2 regions of the Pseudomonas cremoricolorata genome follow, and region 2 is predicted to be linked to the other one. Evidence: riboswitches for the same ligand, from Rfam matches in the RefSeq annotation. Region 2 holds a riboswitch; the other holds the start of a gene.

Region 1 (4,150 bases), 290 kb from region 2:
TGGCAAGGCGTTTCGCAGTGAGTGCTCGACCCTAGCATGACCAGGGTCGTAAGGCTTGACCTGTGTAGGACAATTCTTCACTCAGGCGAAAAAAGCGTAGTGGCTGTCGCGGTAAACGATATAAGATAACATTTCGTTTGCCATCAACCCCTTGCCTGCGATTGCCCATGACAAGTGCCAATGCCACTCCCACCCTGCTCACCCAGCGCCTGCAGAGCATCGACGCTCTGCGCGGCCTGGTGATGCTCTTCATGTTGCTCGACCACGTTCGCGAAACCTTCTTTCTGCATCACCAGGTCGGTGACCCCATGGCCGTGGCCAGCACCGAACCTGTGCTGTTCTTCAGCCGTACCCTGGCGCACCTGTGTGCCCCGGTGTTCGTCCTGCTCACCGGTCTCTCGGCCTGGCTGTATGGCGAAAAACAGCAGAGCCGCCAGGCGGTCTCGGCATTTCTGTTCAAACGCGGGTTGTTCCTGGTGCTGCTGGAATTCACCGTGGTCAATTTCGCCTGGACCTTCCAGCTGCCGCCCAGCGTCGTCTACCTGCAAGTGATCTGGGCCATCGGCCTGAGCATGATCGCCCTCGCCGCGCTGGTGTGGCTGCCGCGATCAGCGCTGATCGCCCTGGGTGTGCTGATCATCGCCGGGCACAACCTGCTCGACGGTGTGCACTTCGGCGCAGACTCGCTGATGCACGTGCCATGGGCGATCCTCCACGACCGTGGCTGGCTCGACGTCTCCGAACATATGCGCCTGCGCACCTCCTACCCGCTGCTGCCGTGGATCGGGGTGATCGCCCTGGGCTATGCCATGGGCCCCTGGTTCGCCCGTGGCGCCAATGCCCAGGTGCGCCAGCGGCGTCTGTTGCTGGCTGCGGCCGCGGCGCTGCTGGGCTTCGTGGTGCTGCGCCTGATCAACGGCTATGGCGAGGCGCCGTGGAACAGCTACCCAAGCCTGGTGCAGACGCTGATGAGCCTGTTCAACATCACCAAGTACCCGCCGTCGTTGCTGTTCCTGTGCCTGACCCTGGGCTGCGGCCTGTTGCTGCTGCGCGGTTTCGAGCGCGCCGGGCAGGCGCGCTGGGTCGGGGTGCTGGCGGTGCTGGGTGCGGCGCCGATGTTTTTCTACCTGCTGCACCTGTACGTACTGAAAGTGGCCTATGTGCTGTGCGTGGCGATCTTTGGTCTGAACCAGGGCGACTACTTCGGCTTCGACGGCATGGGCGCGGTGTGGCTGTGCGCCGTGCTGCTGAGCGTGGCGCTGTACCCTCCGGTGCGTGCCTTCGCTCGGCTCAAGGCGCGCCGGCGCGACATCGCCTGGCTCAAATACCTGTGAAAGCCGTTCCCTGCCAGCGGCCGATGGTCTACCATGCCGGCCGCCGGTTTCCACCCAGGAATTAATAGGGAATCCGTGGCTCGCCAACGGCTGAGCTAAACGGAACTGCCCCCGCAACTGTAGGTGCCGAGCCTGCTCCATCGATGCCACTGGGCCTGCGCCCGGGAAGGCTGGAGCCGGGCGAAGACGCATCAGTCAGGAGACCTGCCGGCACACATTCACCGACCGGCGGGGTGTCCGGGACGGCCATCTGCACCCTTCCCAGGGTGGCGCCGCCTGCCTTTGCGCAGGCGGCCTCGACGATGCCTGTCCGTGTCGCAGCCCTGCCGCTGTATTCGATAGGAGATCGCCCAATGCTACGTTTCGCCGCCCTGCTCGCGGGCCTGGGTTTGTCTGGCCTGGCCCAGGCAGCCGCCACCCACTACCCGCTCAAGATCGACAACTGTGGCCAGCCGCTGAGCTTCGCCCACGCCCCGCAGCGCGCCGTGACCATCGGCCAGGCCGGCACGGAAATCCTCTACGCGCTGGGCCTGGGCGACAAGCTGGCCGGCACCTCGCTGTGGTTCAACGACGTGCTGCCCGAGTTCAAGACCCTCAACGACAAGGTCGAGCGCCTGGCCGACAACGACCCAAGCTTCGAGGCCGTGGTCGGCAAACGCCCGCAACTGGTCACCGCGCAGTTCGAGTGGATGGTTGGCGCGCAAGGCGTGGTCGGCACCCGCGAGCAGTTCCATGAGCTGAACATTCCCACCTACCTGCTGCCCTCCGACTGCGAAGGCAAGGACAACCTCACCGGCGCCGATGGCACGCGCACCCAGCAGTTCCAGGTCGAGAGCATCTACAAGAGCGTCAGCCAGCTGGCCGAGATCTTCGACGTGCAGGACCGCGGCGCCGCGCTCAATACCGATCTGCAGGCACGCCTGGCCCAGGCCAAGCAGCGCCTGGCGGGCAAGGACCTGTCGGGCACCACCGCGCTGTTCTGGTTCTCCAGCGCCGATCTGGACATCGACCCCTACGTGGCCGGGCGTCAGGGCGTGGCCGACTTCATGCTGCAGACCCTGGGCGTGCGCAACGTGGTGGAGTCCACCGAAGAATGGCCGACCGTGGGTTGGGAAACCCTGGCCAAGGCCAATCCGACCTGGCTGATCATCGCGCGCATGGACCGCCGCCGCTTCCCCGCCGACGACTACCAGAAGAAGCTGGAGTTTCTCCGTAGCGATCCGGTGGCGAAGAACCTCGACGCGGTCAAGGCCGGGCGCATCATCGTCCTCGACGCCGAGGCCATGCAGGCCGGTATTCGCCTGTTCCGAGGTCTGGAGACGCTGTCCAGCGCCTTCGCCAGCGGTAAGCCCGCACCGTGAGTGCGCGCCTGTTGCCGGCCATGGCGCTGGCGCTGCTGGCCCTGCTGGCGGCGCTGCTGGCCGGGGTCGCCATCGGCGAAACGCCGATTTCCCTCAAGCTGGTGTACCAGGTGCTGGCCAATCATCTGTGGCAGGCCGGTTACCCGCTCGACCCGATCGACGCCGGCATCGTCTGGAACTACCGCCTGCCACGCACGCTGGTCGCTGCGGCGTGCGGCGCGGGCCTTGCGACCTGCGGGGTGATTCTGCAGGCGCTGCTGCGTAACGCGCTGGCCGAACCCTACCTGCTCGGGCTGTCCGCCGGCGCCTCGACCGGCGCGGTGGCGGTCGGTTTGCTGGGCATTGGCGGAGCGGCGCTGTCGCTCTCGGCGGGCGCCTTCATCGGCGCGCTGTTTGCTTTTGCCCTGGTGCTGCTGCTGGCCCGCGCGGCAGGGCCGACGCACAACAATGCCCAGGTGATTCTGGCCGGTATCGCCGGCTCGCAACTGTTCAATGCCATCACCGCGTTTCTCATCACCAAATCGGCCACCGCCGAGCAGGCGCGGGGCATTCTGTTCTGGCTGCTGGGCAATCTCAGTGGCGTGCGCTGGCCGTCGGTCAGCCTCGCACTGCCGGTGGCGCTGCTGGGCCTGGCGATCTGCCTGTGGCACCGGCGCAGCCTCGATGCCTTCACCTTCGGTGCCGATTCGGCGGCCTCGCTGGGGGTGCCGGTGCGCCGTACCCAGTTGCTGCTGATCAGCTGCGCGGCGCTGGTCACCGCGGTGATGGTGTCGATCGTCGGCGCCATCGGCTTCGTCGGGCTGGTGATTCCACACGCCCTGCGTCTGCTGCTGGGCCCCGGTCACAGCCGCCTGCTGCCGGCCAGCGCCCTGGGTGGCGCATTGTTCCTGATCAGCGCCGATGTGCTGTCGCGCACCCTCATCACTGGCCAGGTGATTCCAGTGGGCGTGGTCACCGCGCTGATTGGCGCGCCAGTGTTCGCGTTGATTCTGATCAGCCGTCGGGGGGCACGATGAGCAACCTCAGCGACGTGCACCTGGCGCCGTTGCGCTGCGTCGAGCTGGGCCTGCGCGTGCGCGGCCATCAGTTGCTGCACGGCATCGACTTGCAGGTGCTGGCCGGCGAAACCCTGGGCATCGTCGGCCCCAATGGCTCGGGCAAATCCACCCTGCTCAAGCTGCTGGCCGGCCTGCGTGCGCCCAGCAGCGGCGCCGTGCAGTTGTTCGGCGAGCCGCTCGACAGCCTGCCGCGCCGGCGGGTGGCGCAGCGTCTGGCGCTGGTCGAGCAGCAGGCCGATACCCACGAGGCGATCCGCGTGTATGACGCGGTCGCCTTAGGCCGCACGCCCTGGCTGTCGGCCCTGGCGCCGTTCGCAGGCCAAGACCATGCGATCGTCGAACAAGCCCTGCGCGATGTCGATGCGCTGCACTTGCAACAGCGCCTGTGGGGCGAGCT
Region 2 (4,150 bases):
GGCAAATCGAATGGCAGCGTGGTCATCGACTACCAGTACGCTTGTCATGGGAAAACTCCTGTCGGAAAGGTGGTCCGTTTCCTGAAATCACCCAGGAACACGTCGCTGCCTCAGCAGAGGACGCGCACCATACGTCGAATCTGGCGGCTTAGTAATGGCGGACAGAGAAGTGTTGAAAAAGCCTTGATGATCTGACGAAAAATCCTACAAGCGAAGGTGATGAGTGCAGTCTAGGCGACGCCTGACGTCCTACGCAGGGGAGACGATGGAAGGCGCCTTCCCGGCAGTGCAGGCGAGGTGCAACGGGTGAGCGTTGCGGCTCAGGGGCGATACAGGTGGGCGTGGCTGGCGCGGTAAAGTGCCGACTCGGAGAACGGCGCATCGCCCAGCACTGGACCGACCAGGATCAGCGCAGTACGCCGAAAGCCCTTGGCGTTGGTGAGGTCGGCGATATCTTCGAGCGTACCCAGCACCCAGTCCTGGTCGGGCCAGGTGGCACGGTGCACCACTGCCACCGGGCACCGGGCACCGTAATGCGGCAGCAACTGGGTGACGATTTGCGGCAGATGCCTGACGCCCAAGTGGATCGCCAGGGTGCAGCCATGCCGGGCCAGATCGGCCAGTTGTTCACCCGCAGGCATGGGTGAGCTGTCGCCGTAGCGGGTGAGGATGACCGTTTGCGCGACGCCGGGCAGGGTGAGTTCGCAGCCCAGCAGTGCGGCACTGGCCGCGGTGGCGGTCACACCGGGAATGATCTGGTAAGGAATGTCGAGCAGGCGCAGCCTGGCGATCTGTTCGCCGATGGCACCATACAGGCTCGGATCGCCGCTGTGCACGCGAGCCACGTCCTGGCCTTGGCGGTGCGCGTGGTCGATGGCCTCGATGATCTGTTCGAGGTTCATCTCGGCGCTGTTGAGCACCTGCAGCGCCTGGTGCCCTTCAAGCACCGCCGCTGGAACCAGCGAGCCTGCGTAGATGATCACCGGGCACTGACGGATCAGGCGCTGGCCCTTGACCGTGATCAGCTCCGGGTCGCCAGGGCCGGCACCGATGAAATAGACCGTCATGAAAAGTCCTTGCTGCGGGTCGAAAGGGCGCGATTATCCGCGTCCAGCCAGCGCAAGGGTAGCCTTGCCTGCGACACGCCGCTCGACCCACAGGCGCGCTGACCCTTCGGCGCAGGTGGCGGCCACCAGCGCGGCGCTCTCGGCCACACCCCAGCAGCCGGTGTGGGCGAAGGCGCTGGCCGAGCGTTGGCTAAGCTGGACGACGACCCCGTTCAACGTGGCGGCATCGAAGGTCAGCAGCGGTAGACCCAGCTGCGCGGCCAGCGCTACAAGTCCCGGTTCAGCAGCCTTCAGGTCGATGCTGGCGATGGCCTTGAGCGAGGCAACCGCCAGACCCTGCTGGTGCAAGGTGTCGTGCAGCAGCGCCGACAGCGCCTGCACCGAGCAGCCGCGTTGACAGCCGAAGCCGGCATACAGCGCCGGCTCAGCGGGCATGTCAGGCACGCGCGCCGCGCCGGTACAACCAGGCGCTGAGCAGCCCCAGGGCCAGCCAGAAGGCGGCGTTGGTCAGCCATGAAGCGAGCTTGAACTGTGCCTCCAGGGCCTCGGGGGCCAAGCTTGCGTGCATTTCCGGTTGCGGTGCGCCGACCACATGCGGCGCTACCAGCAAGGCAGCGCCGAGCAGCTTGAACAGCCACGAGCGGGCGAAGACCATCAAGCCCAGGCCTGCTGCGGTAGCAGCGGCGGTGGCGATCCACCAGGTCTGTCGCTGCCCCAGATCGGCGGCGGCAGTGCCCGGCAATTCCGGCGGCAAGCCCAGGGTCGGTGCCAGGCAGAACACGGCAAAGCCAGCCAACCCCCACAGCGCGCCGGTGGCAACCCTGTTCGGCTCGCGCAGGCTATAGAGCGCGGCCAGCATCAGGGCGAAACCGACCGCGACCACCAGGTTGCCGCCTGTGGTCGACAGTACCCGCTGCCAGCCGTCTTGCGGCGCCCAGGCTTCGGCGCTGTGTTCGTGAGTAGCGGCGCCCTCGGGGTGTTCGTGCTGCGTGGCCACCGGTTCGGCGACCTCGAAGGTTTCGGCCTGGAGAATCAGCGGGCTGACCCACAGGCTTTGCAGCGCAGTCAGCAGCAGCGCGGCGAGCAGGCCACTGAACCCGGCGGTGCGGGCGATACGAGTGATCATGGCGGCGGTCTCAGTGGCAGGGGAAGGCGGCGCTGTGGCGGGTGTCGTGGGCGGCGTTGTGCACCGCTTCGATGTGCGAGAAGCCGGCGAAGTACACCAGGCACAGGCCCAGCAGGCTGGCGCCGAGGGCGACCGTGATGCGCTGGCTCAGGGTGGTGGGGGTGACCAGGGTAGGTTTGGCGCTGGTGATGGGCATGACGCGTTCCTCTGCTGACTGAAAGACAGACTCTTCGAAGGCAGGCCACGCGCGAACGCCCCAGCACCGGACGGCACTGAGGCAGACGACAGCGCCCGCCCACCGCGGGGTGTAGATCGACGCATCAGGCCGGTCTCCGGGCTGGCGAGCGGAAGCAGGGCTTCCAGTGCGTGGCATCGTCCTTCCCAGGCCGTTGCAGTGGCCCAGTGGTCAAGACGCCTGGCTCGCTTACCGTTGCGGGGGCAGCACCGGCCTTGTCCTGTCTGCCTGGGCAGCACGGACGCACCGGTTTCCCGTTTCACCCCAATACAAGGGGCACCTGAACGTAAGTGCGCTAGCAAATCATGGGGCGTATTTCCCGTCAATCACCGCCAGCGGTTGACCGTCTGGCAGGCACTGCGTAGCCTTGCCGCTTCGAGGTTCTCGGGTGGCTGTCTTTGCCCATCCGAGCTAAGACGGGAACGCGGTAAAGGCCGCGGCTGCCCCCGCAACTGTAAGCACCGAAGCACATCGACACGGCCACTGCGCAGCTGCGGGAAGGCGTCGATGTCCAAGCTCTTGATGAGCCCGGTGCAAGCCAGGAGACCTGCCTCGGACGGCTTTCGACTATCAACCGGGCGGGGTGATCCGGTGGCGAGCACGCTCGGCCAGCCTGGCCGCAGGCGATCGTCCCGCATGCCCGCGCCATCCTGCCAAGGGCACCGATCCATGAAAACACTGGCCAAGCTCCCCGTTACCATCGTCACCGGCTTCCTCGGCTCGGGGAAAACCACGTTGCTGCGGCACATGCTCGACAATGCCCAGGGCCGGCGGATCGCGGTGATCGTCAACGAGTTCGGTGAGCTGGGTATCGACGGTGACATCCTCAAGCAATGCAGCATCGGCTGCAGCGAAGAGGAGGCCACCGGCCGGGTCTATGAACTGGCCAACGGCTGCCTGTGCTGCACGGTGCAGGAAGAGTTCTTCCCGGTGATGCGCGAGTTGGTGGCGCGCCGGGGCGACCTGGACCACATCCTCATCGAAACCAGTGGCCTGGCCTTGCCCAAACCTTTGGTGCAAGCGTTCCAGTGGCCGGAAATTCGCAATGCCTGCACCGTCGATGCGGTGATTACCGTGGTCGACAGCCCGGCGGTCGCCGCCGGCACCTTCGCCGCCTACCCCGACCAGGTCGACGCCCAGCGCAAGCTCGACCCAAATCTGGACCACGAATCGCCGCTGCACGAGCTGTTTGCCGACCAGTTGGCCAGTGCTGACCTGGTGGTGCTGAACAAGGCTGACCTGATCGACGCCGAGGGCCTGGCCAAGGTCCGCGCCGAGGTGCAGGAAGAACTGCCGCCTGCGGTGAAAGTGATCGAAGCCAGCAGCGGTCGTCTGCCGCTGGAGGTGCTGCTGGGTCTTGGCGCCGAGTCGGAGGTGCACATCGATGGCCGCCGCACCCACCACGATTCGCACCACGACGAAGACGGCGAGCACGACGACCACGACCACGACGCCTTCGATTCGATTTCCCTCGACCTGCCCGAAGCCGACGAGCGCCTGCTGCTCGATGCGCTGGGCCAGTTGGTGGCCGAGTTCGGCATCCTGCGCGCCAAGGGCTTCGCGGCAGTGCCCGGCAAACCCATGCGCCTGCTCATCCAGGGCGTTGGCAGCCGCTTCGACAAGCACTTCGACCGCCCATGGCGCAGCGATGAAGCGCGCATCACGCGCCTGGTGCTGATCGGCCAGGACCTCGACGCCGCGGTGCTCGAAGCGCGCCTGCGC

The links. A riboswitch is a leader RNA that binds a small molecule or an ion and turns the genes downstream of it on or off. The one in region 2 is predicted to bind cobalamin.
Region 1: linked by a shared signal. The riboswitch ahead of LK03_RS16840 (ABC transporter substrate-binding protein) and the one ahead of LK03_RS18100 (CbtB domain-containing protein) in region 2 are both predicted to bind cobalamin.

What each region holds. Positions count from the first base shown of each region.
Region 1 is NZ_CP009455.1:3,702,513-3,706,662, reverse strand. It holds gene LK03_RS16845 (DUF1624 domain-containing protein) at 168-1,334, shown strand; cobalamin riboswitch at 1,362-1,560, shown strand; gene LK03_RS16840 (ABC transporter substrate-binding protein) at 1,688-2,695, shown strand; gene LK03_RS16835 (FecCD family ABC transporter permease) at 2,716-3,711, shown strand; gene LK03_RS16830 (ABC transporter ATP-binding protein) at 3,708-4,150, shown strand, end outside.
Region 2 is NZ_CP009455.1:3,989,407-3,993,556, reverse strand. It holds gene LK03_RS18120 (response regulator transcription factor) at 1-48, opposite strand, end outside; gene cobM (precorrin-4 C(11)-methyltransferase) at 321-1,067, opposite strand; gene LK03_RS18110 (cobalamin biosynthesis protein) at 1,101-1,502, opposite strand; gene LK03_RS18105 (CbtA family protein) at 1,504-2,193, opposite strand; gene LK03_RS18100 (CbtB domain-containing protein) at 2,204-2,389, opposite strand; cobalamin riboswitch at 2,500-2,727, opposite strand; cobalamin riboswitch at 2,790-2,997, shown strand; gene cobW (cobalamin biosynthesis protein CobW) at 3,098-4,150, shown strand, end outside.